2 regions of the Bacillus sp. PK6-013 genome follow, and region 2 is predicted to be linked to the other one. Evidence: riboswitches for the same ligand, from Rfam matches in the RefSeq annotation. Region 2 holds a riboswitch; the other holds the start of a gene.
The links. A riboswitch is a leader RNA that binds a small molecule or an ion and turns the genes downstream of it on or off. The one in region 2 is predicted to bind S-adenosylmethionine.
Positions count from the first base shown of each region.

Region 1: linked by a shared signal. The riboswitch ahead of metN (methionine ABC transporter ATP-binding protein MetN) and the one ahead of mtnW (2,3-diketo-5-methylthiopentyl-1-phosphate enolase) in region 2 are both predicted to bind S-adenosylmethionine.

Region 1 is NZ_CP096417.1:865,333-872,626, reverse strand. It holds gene metQ (methionine ABC transporter substrate-binding lipoprotein MetQ) at 1-708, opposite strand, end outside; gene M1E03_RS04310 (methionine ABC transporter permease) at 722-1,390, opposite strand; gene metN (methionine ABC transporter ATP-binding protein MetN) at 1,383-2,408, opposite strand; SAM riboswitch class I at 2,525-2,632, opposite strand; gene M1E03_RS04300 (SCP2 sterol-binding domain-containing protein) at 2,807-3,163, opposite strand; gene M1E03_RS04295 (thioredoxin family protein) at 3,285-3,593, opposite strand; gene M1E03_RS04290 (toprim domain-containing protein) at 3,619-3,963, opposite strand; gene M1E03_RS04285 (YusG family protein) at 4,026-4,262, opposite strand; gene gcvH (glycine cleavage system protein GcvH) at 4,323-4,706, opposite strand; gene M1E03_RS04275 (arsenate reductase family protein) at 4,768-5,124, opposite strand; gene M1E03_RS04270 (acyl-CoA dehydrogenase family protein) at 5,240-7,024, opposite strand; gene M1E03_RS04265 (acetyl-CoA C-acetyltransferase) at 7,044-7,294, opposite strand, start outside.
Region 2 is NZ_CP096417.1:2,787,543-2,794,836, reverse strand. It holds gene M1E03_RS14110 (carbon-nitrogen family hydrolase) at 12-791, opposite strand; gene M1E03_RS14105 (pyridoxal phosphate-dependent aminotransferase) at 887-2,077, shown strand; SAM riboswitch class I at 2,127-2,226, shown strand; gene mtnW (2,3-diketo-5-methylthiopentyl-1-phosphate enolase) at 2,310-3,527, shown strand; gene mtnX (2-hydroxy-3-keto-5-methylthiopentenyl-1-phosphate phosphatase) at 3,524-4,222, shown strand; gene M1E03_RS14090 (methylthioribulose 1-phosphate dehydratase) at 4,183-4,809, shown strand; gene M1E03_RS14085 (1,2-dihydroxy-3-keto-5-methylthiopentene dioxygenase) at 4,825-5,361, shown strand; gene fosB (metallothiol transferase FosB) at 5,389-5,853, opposite strand; gene M1E03_RS14075 (YkvA family protein) at 5,840-6,160, opposite strand; gene M1E03_RS14070 (aspartyl-phosphate phosphatase Spo0E family protein) at 6,376-6,618, shown strand; gene M1E03_RS14065 (PAS domain-containing sensor histidine kinase) at 6,677-7,294, opposite strand, start outside.

The DNA.
Region 1 (7,294 bases), 1.9 Mb from region 2:
GGCGATGATGTTAGCGTAAGGATTGTCTTTTGGAGACTCAAGCTCGATTGAATCAGTTTTCGGATTGAGCTTGTTTTGGATCGCGTAGTTCACATTGATGAACACTGCGTCAGCTTCATTGGCTTCGTATGCTTTTGCCGTCATTTCAGGCGCCACATCATTTTTGATTTTGAGGTTTTTCTTGTTTTCTGTAATATCTTTTACTGTCGCATCCACTTTTTCAATGCCTGATTTCAGCTTGATCAGTCCGGCATTTTCAAGCATTGCAAGCATGCGGCCCTGTTCAGCGGCGTTGTTGCTCATAATAATTTTTGCACCGTCAGGAAGGTCTTTTAAAGATTTATACTTTTTAGAGTAAATGCCGAATGGCTCAAGGTGTACCGCGCCGACGTTAACAAGATCGTAGTCTTTATTTTCTTTCATTTCCTGTTCAAGATACGGGACGTGCTGGAAGTAGTTCGCATCGAGATCTTTCGTTGCAAGCGCCTTGTTGATCAGTTTGTAGTCCGTGAAATTTTTGATTTTAAGCTCATAGCCTTTTTCTTTCAAAAGCGGCTTTGCTTCTTCAAGGATTTCAGCGTGAGGCGTCGGCGTCGCTCCGACTGTGATGACTTTGCTGTCTTTATCCCCTTCGCTGCTGGAAGATCCGCAAGCGGCTAAAACGCCTGCAAAAATGATGAATAAAGCTGTTAATAAACCTTTTTTCATGTTGATGTCCTCCCTAACGTTTGTCTAATTTATTTGTTATAAAATCCCCGATAAACTGGATGATAAACACAATAGCTAAGATGAAAATAGTGGCGATGAGTATAATATCGGGATTGTTCATCTGAAAACCGTTTACATAGGCAAGGTTCCCGAGTCCGCCTGAACCGATTGCTCCGGCCATCGCCGTCGAACCGATCAGTGCAATCGCCGTAACCGTAATGCCAGAGATCAAGGCCGGCATCGATTCGGGCAGGAGCACTTTAAATATGATCGTCGATGTTTTGGCTCCCATCGATTTTGCCGCTTCAATCACGCCCTTATCAACTTCGCGCAAAGCGATTTCAACCAGGCGGGCATAGAACGGAGCGGATGCGATAATCAAAGCCGGAAGTGCGGCGTTCGGCCCCAAGATCGTGTTCATTAAAAACTTTGTGAAACCAAGCAGCAAAATAATCAATATAATAAAAGGAATAGACCTGAACACATTGACGATTGCCGAGATTACACCGTTCACGACTCGATTCTGCCAAATGTTTCCTTTTGAAGTCAGATACAGCAGCATACCGAGAATCACTCCGATGATAAAAGCAAACAATAGGGAAATTCCTGTCATATATATCGTTTCATACGTAGCTTCCCACAGCTGCTCCATATCTACGTTTGGAAACAGTTTTTCAAACATTCGTGATCACCTCTGCTTCTACTTGACGGCTCTTGATGAAATCGACCACATCATTGACCTCGTTTTCATATCCGTCGACATGAATGAACAATGAACCGTATGCGCCGTCCTGAGTTTGCGAGATTTTGCCTTGAAGGATGTTGACTTCAACATCGAACTTCCGAATGATCTGTGTGATCAGCGGCGATTCGGCCGCTTCACCGACGAAGGTGAGCTTGATCGTCCGCCCGGATGTCGTTTCTTCGAGGAAATGCTTCAGCGTTTCCTGTGTTTCCACCGGTTCTGTTACCTGCTGAACAAAGCGCTTTGTCATTTCTTCCTGCGGCTTGAGGAATACGTTCAGCACATCGCCTTCTTCCACGACCTTTCCGTTTTCCATGACGGCCACTCTGTGGCAGATTTTCCTGATGACATGCATTTCATGAGTAATCAGGACAATGGTCAGTCCGAGCCTTTCATTGATATCGGACAGAAGACCCAGGATCGAGTCAGTCGTCTGTGGATCAAGCGCTGATGTCGCTTCATCGCATAAGAGAACTTTCGGATTGTTTGCGAGCGCCCGAGCGATGCCGACGCGCTGCTTTTGGCCTCCGCTAAGCTGTGAAGGGTAGGCATTTTCCTTGCCTTCAAGTCCGACAAGCTTTATCAGTTCAGCGACTCTTTTCAGACGTTTTGCTTTGCTGACACCGGCGATCTCCAGCGGAAACGCAATATTGTCGCGGACCGTTCTTGACCACAATAGGTTGAAGTGCTGGAAAATCATGCTGATTTCCTGCCTTGCATTCCTCAGCTTCTTCCCTTTGATCTCACTGATTGTTCTGCCGGCTACTTCAACCGTGCCTGAAGTCGGCTGTTCAAGTCCGTTCAAAAGACGGATCAAGGAGCTTTTTCCAGCTCCGCTATATCCAATAATTCCGAAGATTTCACCTTTTTTAATCGTAAGGGTGACATCCTGGACAGCATTGACATCTCCATGCTTTGACCGATAAATCTTTGAAACATTTTGAAGATTTATCAAAAGCCATCACCTGCTTTCTTGCTCAATTCTCATAGTTGTCTAAATCCCTGATCAAACAATGAAAAAAGCCTTTCTGCACACATGAGCAGAAAGGCTTTTGAATAGTCTGGGCCTTTCTCTCATCTTTCAAAGCATAACGCTTCGTGTGAATTGGCACCATTTCAACACGTGTTGATGGTTGCCGGGTTTCATAGGGCACTTCCCTCCACCTCTCTGGATAAGAGAATCATATATTTATTTTTTGATTATTATGATCGGAATTCTTAAAGTAGGATATCATGCGAAAAAATAGTTGTCAACTATTTTTCGTAAGACAATCGGCCTACGGCGAAAAGAGACGAACGTAAACGCTCGTCTCTGTCCGACTTTTACACGGAATGTGCCGATTTTTCAAATTTTTAAAATGTCTCTGAATAAAGATCGCTGTTTTTAAAAAAGCCGTCCGTCAGCCATAAAATCGCTTCAAGCTTCAATAAAGCTCTGAATGAGCCTTTTACTTGAACAGTGCCGCGCTGTACGAGATGCTGCAATGAAATATCGCCGTGAAGAAGGTCAATAATCTCGCTTTGCTCTCCAAAAAAGGTCAAATGAGCTTTCTCTGCAAGAGAAGATTTTTCCATTTCCCCTTTTTCGTTGATCGCTAACGTAAAAGCTTCTTTCTCGCCTTGAAACGTAATCAGCAAAGCCGTTGTCGATAATAGAGGTTTTAAAAAAAGAGCCTTGTCCTCTCTTTCTATCAATCCCATTTTCTCCAACTGTATAACCTCCTGTAAATTGGTCATACTTACAGATTCTCTGTCTGCCGCAGGAGTTCCTTTAGGAATTGCTCGACAAGTTTTTGCTGGTTATTTCCCGAGAAATATGTCAAAACCGCCCTTAATCCACAACATTTTGTTTAATCGTATCGTATAAGTAGGAAACGGAGTGAAAAGCGTATTCTTTTTTGACGACTTGCCCGTTTTTGTAAAGGATAAAGCATGGAACGCTTTCTATTTCCTGCTGCTTGGCAAATGCCGGGGAATAATTGAGATTGTTTTTATAAAAAGGAATGTCCTTTATCATTTCATCAACGACTTCCAGCATTCTTCCGGCCAGCTGACACGTTCCGCAGAACGGCGTGTATACATATAGAAGACAGGTCTCATGTTCAAGCCGTTTTAGCTCTTTTTCTTGGAGTTCTTGCATCTGTTGAACCGCACCTCAATACGTTTTATAATAAATATTTTGTATGTACCCGGATGTTTGAACGAATTAATATTTCTGCAACATGCTGACTCGGGGCGGAAGCGACTTCTTTGTATACCCTATCGATGTATAGATGCGAAGCTTGGGGGAGCTCCCTCGTCAGCTGCCGGCGGAGCTTTTCCCCTGATTCATCGGCATCCACCAGGATATAAACGTCTTTATCAAACAGCGTTTCGGCGAATTCATCGAGTTTTGCCTGGCTGATCGTTCCGTTTGTGCAAATGATATCCACGGGCTCTTCGATGACATGCTTCACTTTTTGCTTATCTGATTTCCCTTCGACGATCATGACTTTTTCATTTTCCGGCATATGGATCACCTTTAAAGATTTACTTGTAAAAAAAGGCAGTGAATGTTCACCGCCTGACTTGATTAACACCAGCCTTGGTGGTCATCACAGTCTACATATTTAGCATCCGGACCGCTTACGGTATCCGCCGTTTTGTAAAATCTCTCATCTTGGAATGAATATCCAGATTTCAACTCGTATTGATCCTTTCCGGTCATTCGGCCGATCAGCTCATTCTCATGGTACAGCTGCATTCCGCCGTTTTTTAATCGGCTTTCCACATGTTCTGTAATATCAATACGTTCTTTTTTCAGCGTCAATTTGGACACCCCCTCTTGATATAGAGTATCCAAACGACACATGGCTATCCTGAATAATCCTTAGTCTTCTTTTATCATGTCCTCATATTGCTCGGCTGTCATCAGATTTTCGATTTCAGAAGCATCGGACGGCTCGACGATAATCATCCAAGCCTTTTCATACGGAGACTCGTTGACGAATTCAGGGCTGTCTTCCAGATCTTCGTTCACTTCGACCACTTTTCCGTTGATCGGGGCATACAGCTCAGAAACGGTCTTTACGGATTCAACGCTGCCAAAAGGCTCGTCCGCTTTGATTTCGTCTCCCACTTCAGGAAGCTCGACAAATACGATGTCTCCAAGTTCGGATTGGGCGAAGTCTGTAATGCCGATTCTGACTTTATCTCCTTCTGTTTTCACCCATTCGTGTTCTTCTGAATAACGCAACTCTTTCGGTGTGCTCATGCTAACCCCTCCATAAAGTGTTTTAATCGATCCTACATTGAAGATATCATATTTTGATGGGTTATAACCAGTATGTCTTAAACTGATCTTCTTTAAAACCGACCGTTACTTTACTGCCGTCTGTCGCAATCGGGCGTTTGATCAGCATACCGTCCGAAGCCAGCAGTTCCAGCTGCTCATCTTCAGACATGTTTTGCAGCTTGTCTTTTAAGCCGAGTTCACGGTATTTTTGTCCGCTCGTGTTGAAAAACTTCTTCAATTCAAGCCCGCTTTTCTCGTAGAGCTCTTTCAGTTTTTCCTTGCTTGGCGGCTCTTCTGCGATATGTATCCCATTGATTTCTTTGCCATGGTCTTCAAGCCATTTTTTCGCTTTGCGGCATGTCCCGCATTTCGGATACCAGTAAAAATCCAAAGCCATACATACACACCCCTCTCATTTAATCGAGGTAATTTTAACACAGATCGAATGAAAAACCTAAAACCGTGCTCCATTCTATAACAGCTAAAAACCCCGCCTAAGCAGGGCTTTTCGTTTAAACGATATATTTCTCAGCTTCAAAGACTCCCTTGGCTGCCTGGCGCTTTTTCTCAATGACATTGACAGGCGTAAAGCGCGTCAATTTGCGGAGCGCGGACAGCATCATCCGCAGCGAATCACCTGATTCCATCGCAATGAGCGATTCCTTGGCATGGCTTTCAATTTCCTGAAAGGCAACTTGTGCAAAAATCTGCGTATAAAGAATTTTCTGGGCGTTTTTGTCTTCCCCGGTTGCCTGGATGGCTTTTTCTGTACGCAAAATAGCTGCTTCCATGGCGTAGACCTGGCTGACAATGTCGGCGATATTCACGAGGATTTCCTGCTCCTGGTCGAGCGCTTTTCCATATTTTTGCGCGGCGAGTCCCGCGATCATGAGCGCGATTTTTTTGGCGTTTCTCAGCAGATACTTTTCCTGTTCCAAAACGCCGTCACCTGGTTCTTCAGGCATGAGCATCATCAGTTCTTCCTGAAGCGCCTTCGCTTTCTCAAACAGAGGAAGCTCGCCTTTCATCGCTTTTTTCAAGTATGTGCCCGGGACGATGAGACGGTTGATTTCATTTGTGCCTTCAAAAATCCGGTTGATCCGTGAATCGCGGTAAGCCCGCTCCACTTCGTATTCCTGCATGAATCCGTAACCGCCGTGGATTTGGACGCCTTCATCAACGATATAATCAAGCGTTTCAGATCCAAATACTTTGTTAAGGGAGCATTCGATTGCATATTCAGCGATCGATTTCGCGACCTGGCGCCCGTCTTTTTGCTCTTCTTCGCTCAAGGTGCCCATTTTGTCTTCAAACAGCCCGACCGTACGATAAACAGAGCTTTCCATCGCATAAAGTCTGGCTGACATAGTGGCGATTTTTTCCCCGATTAAGCTGAACTTTGAAATCGGCGTCTTAAATTGCTGGCGCTGATTGGCGTATGAAGCGGACAGCTCGATGACCCGTTTGGAAGCGCCGATTGTCCCGACAGCAAGCTTATAGCGGCCGATATTTAAAATATTGAAGGCGATGACATGCCCTTTTCCCGGTTCGCCTAAAAGGTTTTCTTTCGGAACTTGAACCTGGTCTAAGATGAGCGTACGGGTCGAAGAGCCTTTGATGCCCATTTTTTTCTCTTCAGGCCCTGTGGAAACACCTTCGTAATCTTTTTCCACAATGAAGGCCGAAAAATGTTCGCCGTCTATTTTCGCGTAGACGATGAAAACATCGGCAAAAGCTGAGTTTGTAATCCATTGCTTTTCACCGTTTAATATATAGTGGGTTCCCGCCTCATTCAAAACGGCCGTTGTTTTTGCCCCTAATGCATCAGATCCGGAGCCAGGCTCTGTTAAGGCATAGGCTGCAAATTTTTCCCCTGTTGCAAGGGACGGCAGATACTTTTTCTTTTGCTCCTCGGTTCCGAAAAATACGATCGGAAGCGTGCCGATCCCGACGTGCGCCCCGTACGATAACGAAAAGCTTCCCGCTCTTGAGAATTTTTCGGTAATCAGCGCCGAGCTGATTTTATCGAGCCCGAGTCCGCCATACTCTTCAGGAACGTCAGCACCGAGAAGCCCGAGTTCTCCAGCTTTTTTCAGGAGCCTGACAGAGTGATCGAAATTGTGCTCTTCAATTTCGTCGATGTATGGCAAAACATCTCCGAGAATATAATCTTCAGTCGTTTTGGCAATCATTTTATGTTCATCTGTGAAATCTTCCGGTGTAAACAGCTGATCAGCCGTCACCTCTTCGATCAGAAAGGCTCCGCCTTTTTTCATATGGTCTTTTGTTTGTTCCATTGTTCCATCCCCCTTGTGATTAAACTAATTCGAATACCCCTGCTGCTCCCATGCCTCCGCCGATACACATTGTTACAACGCCGAATTGCTCGCTTCTCCGCCGCATTTCGTGGATCAATGTCAGCGTGAGCTTTGTGCCCGTGCAGCCGAGCGGATGTCCGAGCGCAATCGCTCCACCGTTGACATTGACTTTTTCTTCATCGATGCCAAGCGACCTGATCACCTGGATCGCTTGTGATGCAAATGCTTCATTTAATTCGAATAAACCGA
Region 2 (7,294 bases):
TCAACACTTTTTTAATATAAATCTCTGCGAATGTCCTCAAAAACCGGAATTTGCCCCCGCGCTTTTTCAATGTCCCCGAGGTTGATTTCGGTCCTGATGACGGCTTCACCGCTCCCTGCTTCAGCGAGGGTGCGGCCGAGCGGATCAATGATGATGCTGTGGCCCGCAAATTCGTTTGCCGGGTCACTTCCCGCTCGGTTGCAGGCTGCGACAAAGCACTGATTTTCAATCGCTCTGGCTTTTAAAAGGCTTTGCCAGTGATCGAGGCGGGCGAGCGGCCATTCCGCCGATACAAAGATGATGCCCGCACCTTCCTTCGTATGTTTTCTGATCCATTCCGGGAAACGGATGTCGTAGCAGATAAACCCCGCAGCCGGGATCCCTTCAAGCTCGAAGCTCCCGTCGCCTGAGCCCGCTGACAAATAGAGGTGTTCGTCCATCAGCTGGAAAAGGTGAGCTTTGCTGTATTCTTTGATCAAATGTCCGTTTTTGTCTGCGATGTACATGATATTGTACACACCGCTTTTTTTCTTAACGGCGACAGAGCCGCATATGATATGGACACGGTTTGCTTTTGCCGTTTCCTGCAGCCATCTCTTCGTTTGCCTGCCTTCTTCATCTGCGATGGAGCCGAGATTTTTTAAATCATAACCCGTCGTCCACAGCTCGGGAAGGAGAAGAACATCCGCTTTTCGGCTTTCCTGTTCGATCAGCTGCTCCGCTTTTTTAAAATTTTCAGAAGGATTGCCGTATGCGATATCGAATTGCAGACATGAAATTGTCAGCTTCAATCTGGATCACCTCATTTTTTTCTTTACATTTTACATTTAACAATATATGATGATGGACTATCATTTCAAGAATTTTTCAAAAGCGGGTGAATCATATGAAATTTGAGCTTTCAGATGTGCTGAAACAGCTGCCTGAGCAGTTTTTCGCTTCCTTGGTGAAAAAGGTGAATGAAAAAATCGCCGCCGGCCATGATGTGATCAATCTCGGCCAGGGGAATCCCGATCAGCCGACACCTGATCACATCGTTGATACAATGGCGCAAGCCGTTCGCAACCCTGAAAACCATCAGTATTCCTCCTTTCGCGGCAGCCGTTCACTCAAGGAGGCGGCAGCCGCGTTCTATCGAAGGGAATACGGTGTAGAGCTCGATCCCGAACGCGAAGTCGCTGTATTGTTCGGCGGAAAAGCCGGTCTTGTCGAGCTTCCGCAATGTTTGTTAAATCCGGGGGATGCCGTGCTCGTTCCCGATCCCGGCTATCCCGACTACTGGTCGGGCGTTGAGCTGGCAAGAGCGAACATGGCAACGATGCCGCTTACAGCGGGTAATCAGTTTCTGCCTGACTACAGCCGGATTCCGAAGGAAGTGAAAGAAAATGCGAAGCTCATGTATTTAAATTATCCAAACAATCCAACCGGTGCCCAAGCCACGCCTGTTTTTTTCGAAGAGACTGTCCGGTTTGCCAAGTCGAACGGAATTTGCGTCGTCCACGATTTTGCCTACGGTGCGATCGGCTACGACGGCAAGAGGCCTGTCAGCTTTCTCGAAACGGAGGGGGCAAAAGACACAGGAATCGAAATTTACACGCTTTCCAAAACGTATAATATGGCTGGATGGCGGGTCGGGTTTGCAGTTGGCAACGCATCTGTGATCGAAGCGCTGAACCTTTATCAGGACCATATGTATGTCAGCCTTTTTAAAGCGGTCCAAGACGCCGCGGCAGCCGCGCTTCTATCAGACCAAGCGTGTGTCAAGGAGCAAAATGAGCGCTACGAAAAAAGGCGGGATGTATGGATTCGTGCGGTCCGCGAAATCGGTTGGCACGCGGATGCTCCGCAAGGTTCTTTTTTCGCCTGGATGCCTGTCCCTGACGGGTATACATCTGAGGCTTTTTCCGATCTGCTTCTCGAAAAAGCGAATGTCGTCACAGCGCCCGGCATCGGCTTCGGCAAATACGGAGAAGGCTATGTGAGAGTCGGCCTCTTGACAAGCGAAGAGCGGCTCCGGGAAGCGGCTTCGCGCATTGCCAAGCTGAATATATTCAAAAAGACCGGCCACAGTCATTGACAACCGGGAAAAACGATGGGATAATTCAAAATAATTTATAAAATCAATATTCTTATCAAGAGCAGGCAGAGGGACAAGCCCGATGAAGCCCGGCAACCGACTTTTTAAGCACGGTGCTAATTCTTGCAGCTGACGCTGAGAGATAAGGATTCGAACCTGAAATGCGAAACCTCTTTTAGCTAAAGCAGCAAAAGAGGTTTTTTATATGCATGAAGCAGGAAGGAGCTACAGAATGAGTGAACTTTTGGCAACATATGTTTTGACAGATCAAGGATGTGACGCAGAAAAGCGGGCCGAGCAAATCGCGATCGGACTGACGGTCGGGTCGTGGACAGATCTGCCGCTCTTAAAGCAGGAACAGCTGAAAAAGCATAAAGGACGCGTCGTCAAGGTCGAAGAAACAGAAAGCGCGCTGGGGGAAAAACAGGCAACGGTCACCATCGCTTATCCGGAAGCCAATTTTACAAGCGACATTCCCGCTGTGCTGACGACCGTTTTTGGAAAGCTGTCTCTCGACGGAAAAATCAAATTGGCGGATTTGGAGTTTTCGCAGTCTTTTAAACAATCATTGCCGGGTCCGAAATTCGGCGTATACGGGATCCGGAAAAAAATCGGCGAATTTGAAAGGCCTCTGTTGATGAGCATTTTTAAAGGCGTCATCGGCCGCGATATGGAAGACTTGAAGGAACAGCTCAGACAGCAGGCGCTCGGCGGAGTGGATTTGATCAAGGACGATGAAATCTTATTCGAAACAGGCAGTGCCCCCTTTGAAAAACGAATCACGGAAGGAAAAAAAGTGCTTGAGGCAGCTTTTGAAGAAACAGGGCGCAAAACGCTGTATGCCGTCAACCTGACGGGCAGGACAATGGAGCTGAAATCGAAGGCGAGAAAAGCAGCCGAGCTCGGAGCCGATGTGTTGCTGCTGAATGTGTTTGCCTACGGGCTCGATGTTTTGCAAAGCCTTGCGGAAGACGACGACATCCCGCTGCCGATCATGGCGCACCCGGCAGTAAGCGGCGCACTCACTTCGTCGCCGCATTACGGTTTTTCCCATTCGCTTTTGCTCGGCAAGCTCAACCGGTATGCGGGTGCTGATTTCAGCCTGTTCCCTTCACCGTACGGAAGCGTTGCTCTGCCGAAGCAGGATGCGCTTGCCATATATGATGAATGCACGAAGGAAGACGTTTTTAAACCGACATTCGCCGTTCCGTCGGCCGGTATTCACCCCGGCATGGTGCCGCTCTTGATGAAAGACTTCGGCATTGACCATATCATCAACGCAGGCGGGGGGATTCACGGTCATCCAAACGGAGCGGCAGGCGGAGGAAGAGCGTTTCGGGCGATCATTGATGCCGTCTTGGAAGCGGAGCCAGTCGAAGAAAAAGCAAAGCGTTCTCCCGATTTGAAGCTCGCCCTTGAAAAATGGGGAAAGGTTGAGGTTTCCGTATGAGGCAGCCGCTTATCATTTGCGATTTTGACGGAACCATTACAACGAACGACAACATCATCAGCATTATGAAACAATTTGCTCCAGAAGAGTGGCTCGCTTTAAAAGACGGGGTTCTGTCCAGGGACATATCGATTAAGGACGGGGTCGGCAGAATGTTTCAATTGCTGCCGACAAGCCTGAAGGAAGACATTATGGAATATGTAATGAAACAAGCCGAGATCCGCCCCGGGTTTACAGAGTTTGTCTCTTTCCTGGATGAGCAGGGTCTTCCGTTTTACGTCGTGAGCGGAGGGATGGACTTTTTCGTCTATCCACTGCTTGAAGGCATTGTCGAAAAGGAACGCATTTACTGCAATGAGGCCGGCTTTTCAGGGCGCAATATCGAGATCCGCTGGCCGTATCCGTGTGACGGCAGCTGCGGAAATGAATGCGGCTGCTGTAAGCCTTCTATCATCCGCCGGCTGAAAGGCCGGGACGATTTTGTTGTCATGATTGGGGACTCTGTTACAGATGTTGAAGCTGCCAAATGTTCCGACTTGTGCATCGCGCGCGATTATTTGCTGCGGGAATGTGAGGGACTCGGCCTGAAGCATGCGGGATTCGGCGATTTCCGTGATGTAAAGCGAATACTTGAAGAGACCGCGGAGGTGAAAGAATGGACCCTGAGCAAAAATGGCACGAACTTGCCGAGGTAAAAAAAGAGCTTGCGGAAAGGGATTGGTTCCCTGCGACAAGCGGCAATCTGTCAATCAAAGTATCAGAAGACCCGCTGCGATTTCTCATCACAGCAAGCGGAAAAGATAAGCGAAAAGCATCCGCGGAGGATTTTCTGTTGGCGGACGAAGAGGGGAGACCGGCGGAGACCGGACATACGCTGAAACCGTCAGCGGAAACGCTGCTGCACACCCGTGTCTATCAAAATACAAACGCGGGCTGCTGTCTTCACGTCCATACGATTGACAACAATGTCATCTCAGAGCTTTACGCAAAAGAAAAGCAAGCGACATTCAGAGGCCAGGAAATCATAAAGGCGCTCGGTCTTTGGGAGGAAAATGCGGAGGTTGCGATCCCGATTATCGAAAACAGCGCTCATATTCCGGATTTGGCGGCGGATTTTGCCGGACACCTTTCAGGCGATTCAGGGGCAGTGCTGATTCGCAGCCACGGCATTACCGTCTGGGGAAAAACGGCATTTGAGACAAAGCGGATGCTTGAAGCGTATGAATTCCTGTTCAGCTGGCATTTAAAACTGAAAGCTTTGCAGGCTTACCACGTTAATTAAAAAGGGGGAGAAAGCATGGCGACAATTCGAATCCATGATGAACAAAACACGACCATTGAAAAGCAGGAAGAAGTAGAACAATTTCTAAAGGGGCAGGAGGTCATTTATGAAAAATGGGATATCACAAAGCTGCCGGCCGGCTTAAAAGAAAAATACGATTTGACCGATGAAGAGAAACAGGAGATTTTAGACGTCTTTGCCGCTGAAATCAAAGACATTTCAGAACGCCGCGGCTATAAAGCGAGCGATGTCATCTCGCTTTCCGACCAAAATCCGAAACTCGATGAGCTCTTGAAAAATTTCAAACAGGAACATCATCATACAGACGATGAAGTCAGATTTATCGTCAGCGGCCACGGCATCTTTGCGATAGAAGGAAAAGACGGCACATTTTTTGATGTCCTCTTAAATCCGGGAGATTTGATCTCCGTTCCTGAAAACACCCGCCATTATTTCACGCTTCAGGAAGACCGAAAAGTCGTGGCTGTCAGAATCTTTGTGACGACAGAGGGCTGGGTGCCGATTTATGAGAAAGAGAGTGTGAGCCGATAATGAAAAAGCGTCCGTGTGGACGCTTTTTTATTTGTTTCTGTCATAAAGGGCCTTGATGTGGCCTTCATGAAAGGAGAGATGCTGTTTTTCATTTTGATAGTATTGAAGACGGTCAAATACAGAGCCGGTGTGAAGCTCGAACTTATGGCCGTCCGGATCTGAGAAATAAATTGAATCTTTGTCGCCTTCATGCCGTTTTCTGCCCTTTAGCACGTTTACACCGAAATCGCATAATTTCTTTTCCCAGAACGGCAAATCTTCCTGTTGAATCGAAAAGGCGATATGGGTGTAAGAGTCATGGATTTCCTGTCTCTTAATGTCTTTCTCTTCGTTTAATGCGAGCCAGATGCCGTTCAGGTCAAAATAAGCGGTTTTCTCGGCCTTTACGAGCCACTTAGCATCAAACACCTTTTCATAGAATGAAATAGAGACGGACAGGTCAGAGACTGAAAACAAGAGATGATTGATACCGAGAATATTATTGTTTGCCATTGCCGTTTATTCCTCCCGTTAGATGTATTTCAAATCCGTCCAGCTCTTTGGTGATTTGCCTGAATAGAAAAGCGAGCACAGCCGCGTCATCAAGCCAGCCGACACCTGCGAGAACATCGGGAATCAAATCGATCGGAGACAGCACATAAATCAATGCCAGCGCGGCCAGTAAAATCGTTTTTTTCGGGAATAAGGGGAAGTCTCCCTTTCTCCAGGCTCTAAATGCCTTGAAAAACAATAAGAGGCCTGAATACGCTTCTTTCACGGCAAAGATGGTTCGGAGCCTTGACACTGGTTTTTTCATCATTTAGACCTCCTTCTATCCTCATGAACTCTTTTAAAGGTGTTTATCGTATTTCATCGATGGGTATTACACCTTTAATTCCACAATTCTATTATACTCGATTTCAAAATAATTTTTTGAGAAATAGGTTTACAAAATAAGTATAATCTGTAATAATGCTCAAGTACGCAAAATCTGGATGGTTCTAAGAAACGATATGTCGGTAAGGGGTGAAGCGTATGCAAAATTATGTTGAAAAAGAAGCATTGCTCGTTTCCATCAGCAAGAAGCGGCAAATGATGGTTGAAGCCGCTGAAATCTATGGATTTACAGGGGATGAAACGATCAGGCGGAGCCAGGAGCTGGATCAATTAATTTATGAATATCAAAAACTGTCTATGAATGAAAATGCGTCGGACCATCTGCTGCAGGATTTTTTAGGCTGCATCGACTGTCTGACCGTTGAAAAATATACGGCATAGTGACTGAACGAAAAAGAGCTGCCGTGAAAGGCAGGCTCTTTGCAGGAACGGGGAAGCCTCAGTCAACCTGTTCCTTTGAAGTCGGCAGCGTAATCGTTACAGTCGTTCCTTTATGCTGTTCGCTTTCGATCTGAATGGTTCCCCCGTACATGGAAATGATGCGCTTGCACACGACAAGGCCGAGTCCGGTTCCCTTTTCCTTTGACGTGACAAAAGGCTGGAAAATACTCTCCATCATTTCTTTTGGAATGCCTTCTCCGATATCCTTCACAATAATTTGCGCCTTCTCTTGATGATGTTCGATTTGAATGAGCAGCTTTCCGCCGTTTTTCATCGATTCAAGAGCATTTTTGGCGACGTTCAAGACAACCTGCTTAATATGATCTTTTTTACAATACACATAAGCCGGGTCTTCTCCACAGTCTTGAAATTCCACTTCCACATTATATAAATTTGCCTCAGAATGAATAATCGGCATGATTTCGTCAATCATTTCATTCATGGCGTTAAGCTGCCACTGCTCTGCCGTCGGCTTTCCGAGCACGAGAAACTCGCTGACAATCTGGTTGATCCTCCGGATTTCCTGGTCGATGATTGAGAAATACATTTGATCTTCTTTTGATTGATATTTTTTTTGCAGGAGCTGGATAAAGCCGCTGATACCTGTCAGCGGGTT